3 regions of the Klebsiella terrigena genome follow, and region 3 is predicted to be linked to each of the others. Evidence: predicted binding sites of a transcription regulator. Region 3 holds the regulator's gene; each other region holds the start of a gene.

Region 1 (3,506 bases), 2.1 Mb from region 3:
TTTCCGTTTTGACGTCAGGCGAGAAGGTTTTTCATCATAAAGCATAGATCGCGAGGTCACCAGCGGCAATGAGTAATGATGATGGATTTCATATGGTTAAAATTTACTTTGATAGCCTAAAATTCACAAAAATTATACAATCCTCGCTATTCTTCACCATCAAATTAATCAGTCGGCTTATTCAGTCATATCATTCTCATCATTTAATAATAAGCAAACTATTACCCGGCTATATAATGGGGGTATTATATCTCCGGCTGCCGGGGGCAGCGGGAATTCTGTTTTATTTCCCCGATTTAAGCCGTGAATGACGTAAATCAATATTCAGTTCTGGTAGCTGTTTTTCACCGGATGACGTGGTAACGGGGAAACATCGAGTGGGGCATATCCGCTGAACCTGAATACCGCAACCGGCGCCTGAAGGAGTTCGCTTCCGGCTGCGGATTGGCCGGGAGCGATGTTTAATTTGCCCGCGGCTGACGATCGCGGTGCCGTCGGGGCGGCGGCCAAAAAAAATGGCCCCCGGTGGCGACACCGGAGGCCATAACCTCTGACCGTGAGTTACTGAATGGTCAGGGTATTGATGATGTTTTCCGCCGCAGTCTGCGCCTGCTGCTGGTTGTCCGCCGGCAGAGTGATCTGCAGGGTCAGCAGCTTGTCATCTACCTTGCCGAGAAGAACCGAAGACCAGGCGGTCTGTCCTTTGGCGGAGATGATGCTGTCCAGCTGCTGCAGCGTGTGGCCTTTGATCTCAACGGATTTATTGGTCACGACCTGCAGCTGCGGATCGCGGCTGCGCTGCTGCTCTTCCAGACGCTGAGCCAGTACGGACAGCTCTTCAGTGGTGCTGTCGCCCACAATCACGATCACCGCTTTCTGACCTGTGACATCAGAATAGACGTGCATGTTGTTGGCCTGAGTACCCAGCTTCCCGCTCTGGTCAGTCATCCCAGCGGGCAGGGAGAAGCTCAGTTTGCCGTCCAGCAGGCTCACGGTTTGTCCGCTGGCGTTGCTTTCAGCCGCAGCCCCTTCGGTTGGCGCTTTTGAATCGCTGTTATCACAGGCCGCAAGGCCCACAACCAGCAGGCCAATACCGACATATTTAACCAAATTGCGCATTGACATCTTCCTTTCGATAAACGGCCATTAACGGCTCATTCGCTTATCTTATCACATCAGTCTGCGAGTACTCTTAACCTGGCTGCAATGCTGACAAATCAGATTTATCCGCCATTTTTTTCAGCAGCATATTCAACAACATGCCGTACATCGGCAGGAAGAATACGATGCTAATCAGCACCTTGAAGCAGTAGTCAACGATGGCGATTTCTCCCCAGTGGGCCGCCATAAACGGGTCCGGGCTGCGCCAGAAGGCGATAAAGAAAAAGGCCAGCGTGTCGCTGACGTTGCCAAACAGCGTCGAGGCGGTGGGCGCCAGCCACCAGCGGCGGTTTTGACGCAGGCGGTTAAAGACGTGGACGTCGAGGATCTGCCCCAGCGCATAGGCCATAAAGCTGGCGGCCGCGATACGCGCCACGAACAGGTTGAAGTGCATCAGTGCGGCAAAGCCCTGCCATTCGCCCATATAAAACAGCGCGGAGACGCCATAGGAGATCAGCAGCGCCGGGACCATTACCGCGAGGATGATGCGTCGCGCCAGCGGTGCGCCAAAAATGCGTACCGTCAGATCGGTGGCGAGGAAGATAAACGGAAAGCTGAACGCGCCCCAGGTGGTATGGAAACCAAAAATGGAGATCGGTAGCTGCACCAGATAGTTACTGGAGGTGATCACCAGCAAATGGAATAGCGATAGCCAGACCAGCGCTTTTTTACGCTGTACGGTAGTAAAGGGATTCATATTGTGACCTTTTTATGCCCGTTATCCTTCAGGCTGCAGAGGCGTCGCCGCTTTTCTACAACATGAATGAGTGAGGGACTGAAATTTGGGGTGAGGGAACCCAATTAAAAACGGCTGCATGATACTGCGTTGAGAGCGTAATGCAACGGTTGTTTTTCGCGCAAACGTTAACCTGGCTTGCGTCGCGTGCGGGTGGGGGTAAACTAGGGCCGTTTTGTTGACGTGAGATGAAAATGAGCGAACTTTTTTCCAGTCCTGACCACACTTTGGATGCACAGGGGCTGCGCTGCCCCGAGCCGGTAATGATGGTGCGCAAGGCCGTGCGTACGATGCCGGTTGGCGAGACGCTGCTGATTATCGCCGACGATCCGGCGACAACCCGCGATATTCCCGGCTTTTGCCGCTTTATGGAGCATGAGCTGGTGGCGCAGGAGATTAGCGCCCTGCCGTACCGCTATTTGATTCGTAAAAACCACTGAACTCCCCGCTAAGCGCTGCGCCAGCGGGGAGCGCGTCCGCTACTTCTGGCGCAACAGCCGCAGGGCGTTGACGGTGACCAGCACCGTGGCGCCGGTATCCGCCAGCACCGCCAGCCAAAGTCCGGTCAGGCCGAGCAGCGTGGTTATCAGGAAAATCCCCTTCAGTCCCAGCGCAATCGCAATGTTCTGCCGGATGTTGGCATGGGTGGCGCGAGCCAGCGAAATCATCTGCGCCAGGCCGGTTAAGCGGTTATGGGTTAACGCCGCGTCGGCGGTCTCCAGCGCCACGTCGGTACCGCTGCCCATCGCAATGCCGATGGTGGCCGCCTTCATGGCCGGCGCGTCGTTGATGCCGTCGCCGACCATCGCCAGCGGCGCTTCGGCGTTGAGCGCCATCACCGCCGTGACCTTATCGGCAGGCAGCAGCCCGGCGCGGAACGCCAGCCCCAGCTCGTCGGCGATGGCCGCCGCCGCGCGCGGGTTATCGCCGGTCAGGATCACCCCCTGTACGCCGAGCTGACGCAGATCTTCAACCGCCTGGCGGGCGTCGTCGCGCAGGGTATCGCGCAGCGCCAGAATGCCGAGCAGGATATCCTCACGCAGCACCAGCACCACCGTTTGGCCGGCGCTCTCCAACTGCTGGATCTGCTCTTCATACGCCGCCGCCGCGCCTTTACCTGCCGCGCAAATCAGCACCCGGCGGCCGGCAACGTCGGCTTCGATGCCGGAACCGGCCAGCGCGCGCTGGGCGCTGGCGGTGGGGATATTCAGCCCCCGCTGCTGCGCTTCGCGGACGATGGCCTGGGCCAGCGGATGGCTGGAACCTTGCTCCACCGCGGCGGCCAGCGCCAGCAGGTCGTTCTCATCGATGTCGGCGGTGACGATCGCTGCGCTCACGCGCGGCTGGCCGACGGTCAGGGTGCCGGTTTTATCAAAGGCGACCTGGCGAATCTGGCCCAGCTGTTCAAGCGCGGCGCCGCCTTTAATCAGCGCACCGCGACGGGCCGCGACCGCCAGCCCGGAGGTGATTGCCGCCGGGGTGGAAATCACCAGCGCGCACGGGCAGCCGATCAGCAGCAGCGTCAGCCCCTTGTAGATCCACGGCAGCCAGGCACCGGCAAAAAGCAGCGGCGGTACGACGGCTACCAGCAGGGCAACGAGCATAATGG
Region 2 (3,506 bases), 2.0 Mb from region 3:
GCAGCGCGTGCACTTCGGCATGCGGCTCGCCGGCGCGGTAGTGGAAACCTTCGCCAACAATTTCGCCGTCTTTAACAATGACGCAGCCGACGTTCGGGTTTGGATGGGTGGTGAAGCGACCGCGCGCGGCGAGCCTGAGCGCGCGTGCCATGTATATTTCGTCATGCATGGCTTAATCCTGTAAGCGGGCGATCTCTTCGCCGAATTCTTTGATGTCTTCAAAACTACGATAGACGGAAGCGAAGCGGATGTAGGCGACTTTATCGAGCTTCTTTAGTTGCTCCATCACCAGGTTACCGATCATTTTGCTGGGAACTTCGCGTTCACCGGTGCCGCGCAGATGCGTTTTGATGTGGTTGAGCGCCATTTCTACATCGTCGGCGCTGACCGGACGCTTTTCTAACGCTTTGAGCATCCCGCTGCGCAGCTTATCTTCGTTGAAGGGTTCGCGGACGTCGTTGCTTTTTACCACTCGCGGCATCACCAGCTCGGCCACTTCGAAAGTGGTAAAGCGTTCATTGCAGACCAGGCACTGCCGACGACGACGTACAGAAGAGCCCTCCCCCACCAGGCGAGAGTCGATCACTTTAGTATCTACGGCGAAACAGAAAGGGCAGTGCATAGCGCGTCCTGGCATCAAGTTAAACTGGCAGGTAGTTTACCGCGAAGTGACCCGACTACAAAGAAAGAGCTTTTGAGACAAAGGATCTATAGTGCGCTTATGCAAACGATCTACCATTAAGCATCCCTCTGTTAACGGAATCCCGACCATGACAAGACGTTATTTGCAGCTGGCGATTGTGGGTAGCCTTTTTACGCTCAGCGCCTGCGCTCAACAAAGCGAAGTTCGCCAGATGAATCAGAGCGTGAGCACGTTGAGCAAGGAGATGACCCAGCTCAATCAGCAAACGGTGAAAATTACCCAGCAAAACGCCCTTAACGCGAAGTCCAGCAGCGGCGTTTATCTGCTGCCCGGCGCGAAAACCCCGGCGCGGCTGAACAGCCAGATAGGCACCCTGCGGATGTCGCTGCGCGATATCGTTCCCGACGGCGACGGCACCCGCCTGACGCTGCGTATTCAGGGCGAATCAAACGATCCGCTGCCGGCATTTAGCGCAACCGTGGCCTCTGGGCAGATCAGCGGTACCACCGAGAGCTACCGGGAAGTCAACGTCCGCGACCAGCTGATTAGCGCTCCCGCCAGCATTCTGGCACCGAGCGACGTCGATATTCCGCTACGCCTCAGCGGCGTCACGCCGGAACAGTTAGGTTTCGTGCGCATCCACGATATTCAGCCCGCAGACGCGCAGTAAACCGCTTCCACCGGGTGTTTCTGACGCCCGGTTTTCCCCGCCTAAAATCCACTTACAACTTTTCACAACAGTTCAGTAAAAATGGGTCTCACTGATGAATTTCAGTGGCATTCTGTCAAGAAATGCATAGAATCGTGAACGCAATCGATTACGTATGTTTCCGATCTGTGAAACAACACGTATTTTTGTGAGCAATGATTTCTATAATAGACGCCACAGAAATACGAAATATTTAGAAACGCTTCGGCAACTTTCTTCACGCCTTTTGGCTCAATTTAAACAGTGGCATCATTATGAAAAAAACATTACTGGCAGCAAGCGCCGTTGTGGCGCTCTCCGCATCTTTCACTGCCGGCGCGGCAGAAAACGACAAACCGCAGTACCTGTCTGATTGGTGGCACCAGAGTGTAAACGTGGTGGGTAGCTACCACACCCGTTTTGGGCCACAAATCCGTAACGATACCTACCTGGAATACGAAGCGTTTGCCAAGAAAGACTGGTTTGATTTCTATGGTTACATGGATGCACCGGTATTCTTCGGCGGTAACAGCACGGCCAAGGGTATCTGGAACCACGGTTCCCCGCTGTTTATGGAAATTGAGCCGCGTTTCTCTATCGATAAGCTGACCAATACCGACCTGAGCTTCGGTCCGTTTAAAGAGTGGTATTTCGCTAACAACTACATCTACGACATGGGCCGCAACGCCTCCGGTCGTCAGAGCACCTGGTATATGGGTCTCGGTACCGACATCGATACCGGCCTGCCGATGAGCCTCTCCCTGAACGTCTATGCAAAATACCAGTGGCAGAACTACGGCGCATCCAACGAAAACGAGTGGGATGGCTACCGCTTCAAGGTGAAATACTTTGTTCCGCTGACCGACCTGTGGGGCGGCTCGCTGAGCTACATCGGCTTCACTAACTTTGACTGGGGCTCCGATCTGGGCGATGACAACTTCTACGACCAGAACGGCAAACACGCGCGCACCAGCAACTCCATCGCATCCAGCCATATCCTGGCGCTGAATTACGCGCACTGGCACTACTCGGTAGTGGCTCGTTACTTCCATAACGGCGGTCAGTGGGCTAACGACGCGAAGCTGAACTTCGGTGACGGCGACTTCAACGTTCGCTCTACCGGCTGGGGTGGTTACTTCGTGGTGGGTTACAACTTCTAATCCTGCCTGATGGTCCCCGGCCTCTGCGCCGGGGATATCGATTGACCCGCATTATGACTCACGATCTTCGCACCTCACCTTCCGCAGAAAATCACTCAATGAACGGTCGGCCCGCTCGCTGAAAAGGCGCCCGGTAGCCGCCACTTCCAGGCAGCGGTCGAGACGAAAGCAGCGGTAATCATCGCGCAGCTCGCACCAGCTCACCAGCAGCCAGCGCTCGCCCCAGAAAAAGAGCCCCAGCGGCAGCACTTCACGCTGCGACACCTTTCCTGCTTCATCGCGATAGTGCAGCGCCAGCACCCGCTGACCGGAAACCGCCCGATGCACCAGATCGAACTGCGTCTTGCTGTAGCCCTGAACGCCAAAGTCCGGCGCAAACAGCCGCGACTGCTCGGCCTTGCGCCGGCTCTCCTCAGGTAAAATCGCCAGCACCTTTTCCTGAGCCGACTCCAGCGCCTGGGACAGCGATTCGCCGCCCCAGGTTTGCAGCAGCCGAATGGCGGCCACCAGCGCTTCCGACTCCTGGGTCGTCAGCATTAGCGGCGGCAAGCTGTAGCCGGCCAGCAGGCGATATCCGCTGCCGGCCTCACCCTCCACCGGCACGCCGGAGAGCGACAAATCGCGGATATCCCGGTAGATGGTGCGCTCCGATACGCCGAGCCGCTCCGCCAGCAGTCCGGCGGTGGTCAGCCTTCTCCCCCGCAGGATCTGCACGATTTGAAAAAGGCGGTCGGCGCGTCGGCTCATTCTCTCTTCTCTTACTGTTTAGGGCCTGTCCCGCAGGCGTCTTTGAGCATTAACGGGACAGGTTCTTCGGTTGATGCAGGCCAATCCGATTACCTTCGCTGTCAATAAACAGCGCGATGGTGCCAATATCCTTCGCCAGCTCAAGCGGGCCAAAGACGCAGCGCCCGCCGGCGGAGCTTACGCGGTCGAGCGTCGCGGCCAGATTGTCAGTATGCAGATAGATAATACATCCCTGATCGGCAGGTTTAACCCCGTCAAATTTTGCCAA
Region 3 (3,506 bases):
GGCGCGGATGCGGCAGATGATTGTCGATTTTTATCGCCACTTTCCGGACGTCGAGCTGATTGTTTTCCAGGAGGTGTTTAACGGCGTCTGGGACGCGCTGGCCGACGGCCGCGTGGAGCTGGCCATCGGCGCGACCCGCTCGATTCCGGTCGGCGGACGCTACGCCTTTCGCGATATGGGCATGCTGAGCTGGCACTGCGTCGTCGCCAGCCACCATCCGCTGGCGAAAATGAACGGCCCGCTGAGCGATGACACGTTGCGCAACTGGCCGTCGCTGGTCAGGGAAGATACTTCCCGATCGCTGCCGAAGCGCACGACGTGGCTGCTGGATAATCAGAAGAGGGTGGTGGTGCCGGACTGGGATGCCTCGGCAACCTGCCTGTCGGCCGGGCTCTGCATCGGCATGGTGCCGTCGCACTTCGCCCGCCCGTGGATCGACAGCGGTGAGTGGACGGCGCTGGCGCTGGAAAATCCGTTCCCGGACGCCGCCTGCTGCCTGACCTGGCAGCAGAGCGATATCTCACCGGCGCTCTCATGGCTGCTGGACTACCTTGGCGACAGCGAAACGTTAAATCGGGAGTGGCTGCGGGCGCCGGAATAGCCGACGCCCGGCAGGATTAGCGGCGGTAGTCGACGAACGGGCCGTCGATCACCGAGCGGCGCTCGACCAGCCGCGGGTGAACTTCGATAGACTGCGACTCTTCGCGCTTGTTGACGATGCGGTCCATCAGCATATTGAAGGCGGCTTCGCCGAGAGAGTCCTTTGGCTGATGAATGGTGGTCAGCGCCGGGCTAAAGTAGCGGGCGTTGCGCACGTTGTCATAGCCAATCAGCGAAATATCCTGCGGAACGCGCAGGCCCATTTCGTCGGCGGCGCAAATCGCTCCCATCGCCATGATGTCGCCGCCGCAGAAGATGGCGGTCGGACGATGCTGCTGGCTGAGGATCTGCTGCATCGCGCGGTAGCCGGACTCCGGCTCGAAGTCGCCCTGAACCACCCAGCTTTCCGGGACGTTAATCTGCGCTTCTTCCATCGCTTTCATAAAACCGGCCAGACGCCCGGCGCCGGTGTTGCGCTCCAGCGGACCCGGGATCACGCCGATTTCACGGTGGCCGCGCTCAACGAGGTAACGACCGGCCATATAGCCGCCTTCAAAGGCGTTATCGATAACCGAATCGGTAAAGTCGGCCTTGGACTCACCCCAGTCCATCACCACCATCGGGATGTTGCGGTACTCTTCGAGCATGGAGAGCACCGACTGCGGATATTCGGAGCACATCACCAGCAGGCCGTCGACGCGCTTTTGCGCCATCATTGACAGGTAGGCCTGCTGCTTTTCCGGATCGTTCCAGGCGTTGCCGAGAATCAAGGTGTAGCCCTTCTGGAAGCAGCTCTTCTCAACGGACTCGATAATCTCGGCGAAATAGGCCGCTTCGCTGCTGGTGGCCAGCAGACCGATCGATTTGGTGTGATTAACCTTCAGGCTGCGCGCCACCGCACTCGGAGAGTAGTGCAGCTCTTTGATGGCAGCCCATACCGCGTTGCGCGTCTCTTCAGCGACAAAGCGGGTTTTGTTAATTACATGTGAAACTGTTGTAGTGGAAACGTTTGCGCGCTTCGCTACATCTTTAATTGTTGCCATTACTTCTCTCTCCAGACCTTGACCTGATCGTCTGATTATCGATACGGAAACGTTTGCCTATACACACCCTGAGTACAATGTTCAACATTGCATCACGTCGGGAAACGACACAGAACGACAGGAAGGGGTCAATGGCCGATACGCTTTCAAATTAGCGTGGGATTTTGTCCGATCTTGCGGCAAAGGGGAAGAGTAAAAATGTGCATCACCCTAAATCTCAGAAGATTTTTATACAATATTGTGCAAAAATGAGCAGGCTCACTTTTCTTGTGGGGATAATCAGGGGGAAAATTGATGGATACAGATTTAAAGTTTTCGCTGACCACGACGATTATTGTTCTGGGCCTGATCGTGGCCGCAGCGCTGACCGCCGTACTGCACTAATTTTTTCGGGGGAGAGGCTCCTTTCCCCCTATCTCCGCGCATTATTATCAAATTCGCAAAAATCTTTTGCCATTTCGTTTACTTTTGTTTTTCTGTGATTGATGTCATGCTTTTCGCTTCTGATGAGATACCGTCGCTGAGGACGGTCTGCTGGAGTCATTGCATGAAGATCAACTTTCCCCTGTTAGCGCTGGCCATTGGGGCGTTTGGTATCGGTACGACCGAATTTTCCCCGATGGGATTACTGCCGGTTATCGCCAGAGGCGTGGATGTGTCCATTCCCGCTGCGGGGATGCTGATCAGCGCTTATGCCATCGGTGTGATGGTCGGGGCGCCGCTGATGACGCTGCTGCTGTCGCACCGCGCGCGCCGCAGCGCGCTGATTTTCCTGATGGCTATTTTTACCCTTGGCAACGTCCTCTCGTCAATGGCGCCGGATTACACCACGCTGCTGCTCTCGCGCATTATTACCAGCCTGAACCACGGCGCCTTCTTCGGCCTCGGGTCGGTAGTGGCTGCGAGCGTGGTTCCTAAGCACAAGCAGGCCAGCGCGGTAGCCACCATGTTTATGGGGCTGACCATCGCCAACATTGGCGGCGTCCCGGCGGCGACCTGGCTCGGTGAAACCATCGGCTGGCGCATGTCCTTCCTCGCCACGGCGGGCCTTGGCCTGGTGGCGATGGTCAGCCTGTGGTTCTCGCTGCCAAAAGGCAGCGCAGGGGAGCGGCCAAACGTGAAGGAGGAGCTGGCGGTATTGATGCGGCCGCAGGTGCTTTCCGCGCTGCTGACCACCGTGCTCGGGGCCGGGGCGATGTTCACCCTCTATACCTATATTTCGCCGGTGCTGCATACCATTACCCACGCTTCGCCGCTGTTCGTCACCGCAATGCTGGTGCTGATTGGCGTCGGCTTCTCTCTGGGCAACTATCTTGGCGGAAAATTTGCCGACCGCTCGGTTTCCGGCACGCTGAAGGGCTTTTTACTGCTGCTGATGGTTATCATGCTGGCGATCCCGCTGCTGGCGCAGTCGCAGGTCGGCGCGGCCATCAGCATGGTGGTGTGGGGCGCGGCGACGTTCGCCGTGGTGCCGCCGCTGCAGATGCGCGTGATGCGCGTGGCTCACGAAGCGCCGGGGCTCTCTTCTTCGGTGAATATCGGGGCGTTTAACCTTGGCAATGCGCTGGGCGCGGCGGCCGGTGGGGCGGTAATTTCCGGCGGGCTGGGCTACGCATTTGTTCCGGTAATGGGGGCAATCATCGCCGGCGTGGCGCTGATGCTGGTGCTGTTCAGCGGTCGCGGACGGCCGCAAGAGGCCTTTGCCAGCCGCTAATAATCACCGCAGAAGGGTTTCCCCTTCTGCGGTGCAGTTTTATGCCGCCAGATTAGCCGCGACAAACTTCCAGTTTACCAGCGCCCAGAAGTGCTCCAGATAGTTCGGACGGGCGTTACGGTAGTCAATGTAATAAGCATGTTCCCAGA

The links. The regulator PurR, encoded in region 3, represses purine synthesis genes. The targets are predictions, from matches to a motif close to CANGCAAACGTTTGCNTG.
Region 1: tusA (sulfurtransferase TusA) is a predicted target of PurR. The motif match lies at 2,016-2,033, and genes of this name have one in related genera.
Region 2: HCK03_RS20835 (nucleoside-specific channel-forming protein Tsx) is a predicted target of PurR. The motif match lies at 1,451-1,468, and genes of this name have one in related genera.

The regions. Positions count from the first base shown of each region.
Region 1 is NZ_CP050508.1:300,471-303,976, forward strand. Features, by position in the region: gene HCK03_RS01370 (DcrB family lipoprotein) at 562-1,119, opposite strand; gene HCK03_RS01375 (7-cyano-7-deazaguanine/7-aminomethyl-7-deazaguanine transporter) at 1,193-1,858, opposite strand; gene tusA (sulfurtransferase TusA) at 2,092-2,337, shown strand; gene zntA (Zn(II)/Cd(II)/Pb(II) translocating P-type ATPase ZntA) at 2,377-3,506, opposite strand, start outside.
Region 2 is NZ_CP050508.1:4,438,161-4,441,666, forward strand. Features, by position in the region: gene ribD (bifunctional diaminohydroxyphosphoribosylaminopyrimidine deaminase/5-amino-6-(5-phosphoribosylamino)uracil reductase RibD) at 1-169, opposite strand, end outside; gene nrdR (transcriptional regulator NrdR) at 173-622, opposite strand; gene HCK03_RS20830 (SadB/YajI family lipoprotein) at 771-1,313, shown strand; gene HCK03_RS20835 (nucleoside-specific channel-forming protein Tsx) at 1,607-2,491, shown strand; gene HCK03_RS20840 (helix-turn-helix transcriptional regulator) at 2,543-3,238, opposite strand; gene HCK03_RS20845 (VOC family protein) at 3,288-3,506, opposite strand, start outside.
Region 3 is NZ_CP050508.1:2,443,947-2,447,452, forward strand. Features, by position in the region: gene punR (DNA-binding transcriptional activator PunR) at 1-601, shown strand, start outside; gene purR (HTH-type transcriptional repressor PurR) at 618-1,643, opposite strand; gene cydH (cytochrome bd-I oxidase subunit CydH) at 1,938-2,027, shown strand; gene HCK03_RS11485 (MFS transporter) at 2,191-3,357, shown strand; gene sodB (superoxide dismutase [Fe]) at 3,397-3,506, opposite strand, start outside.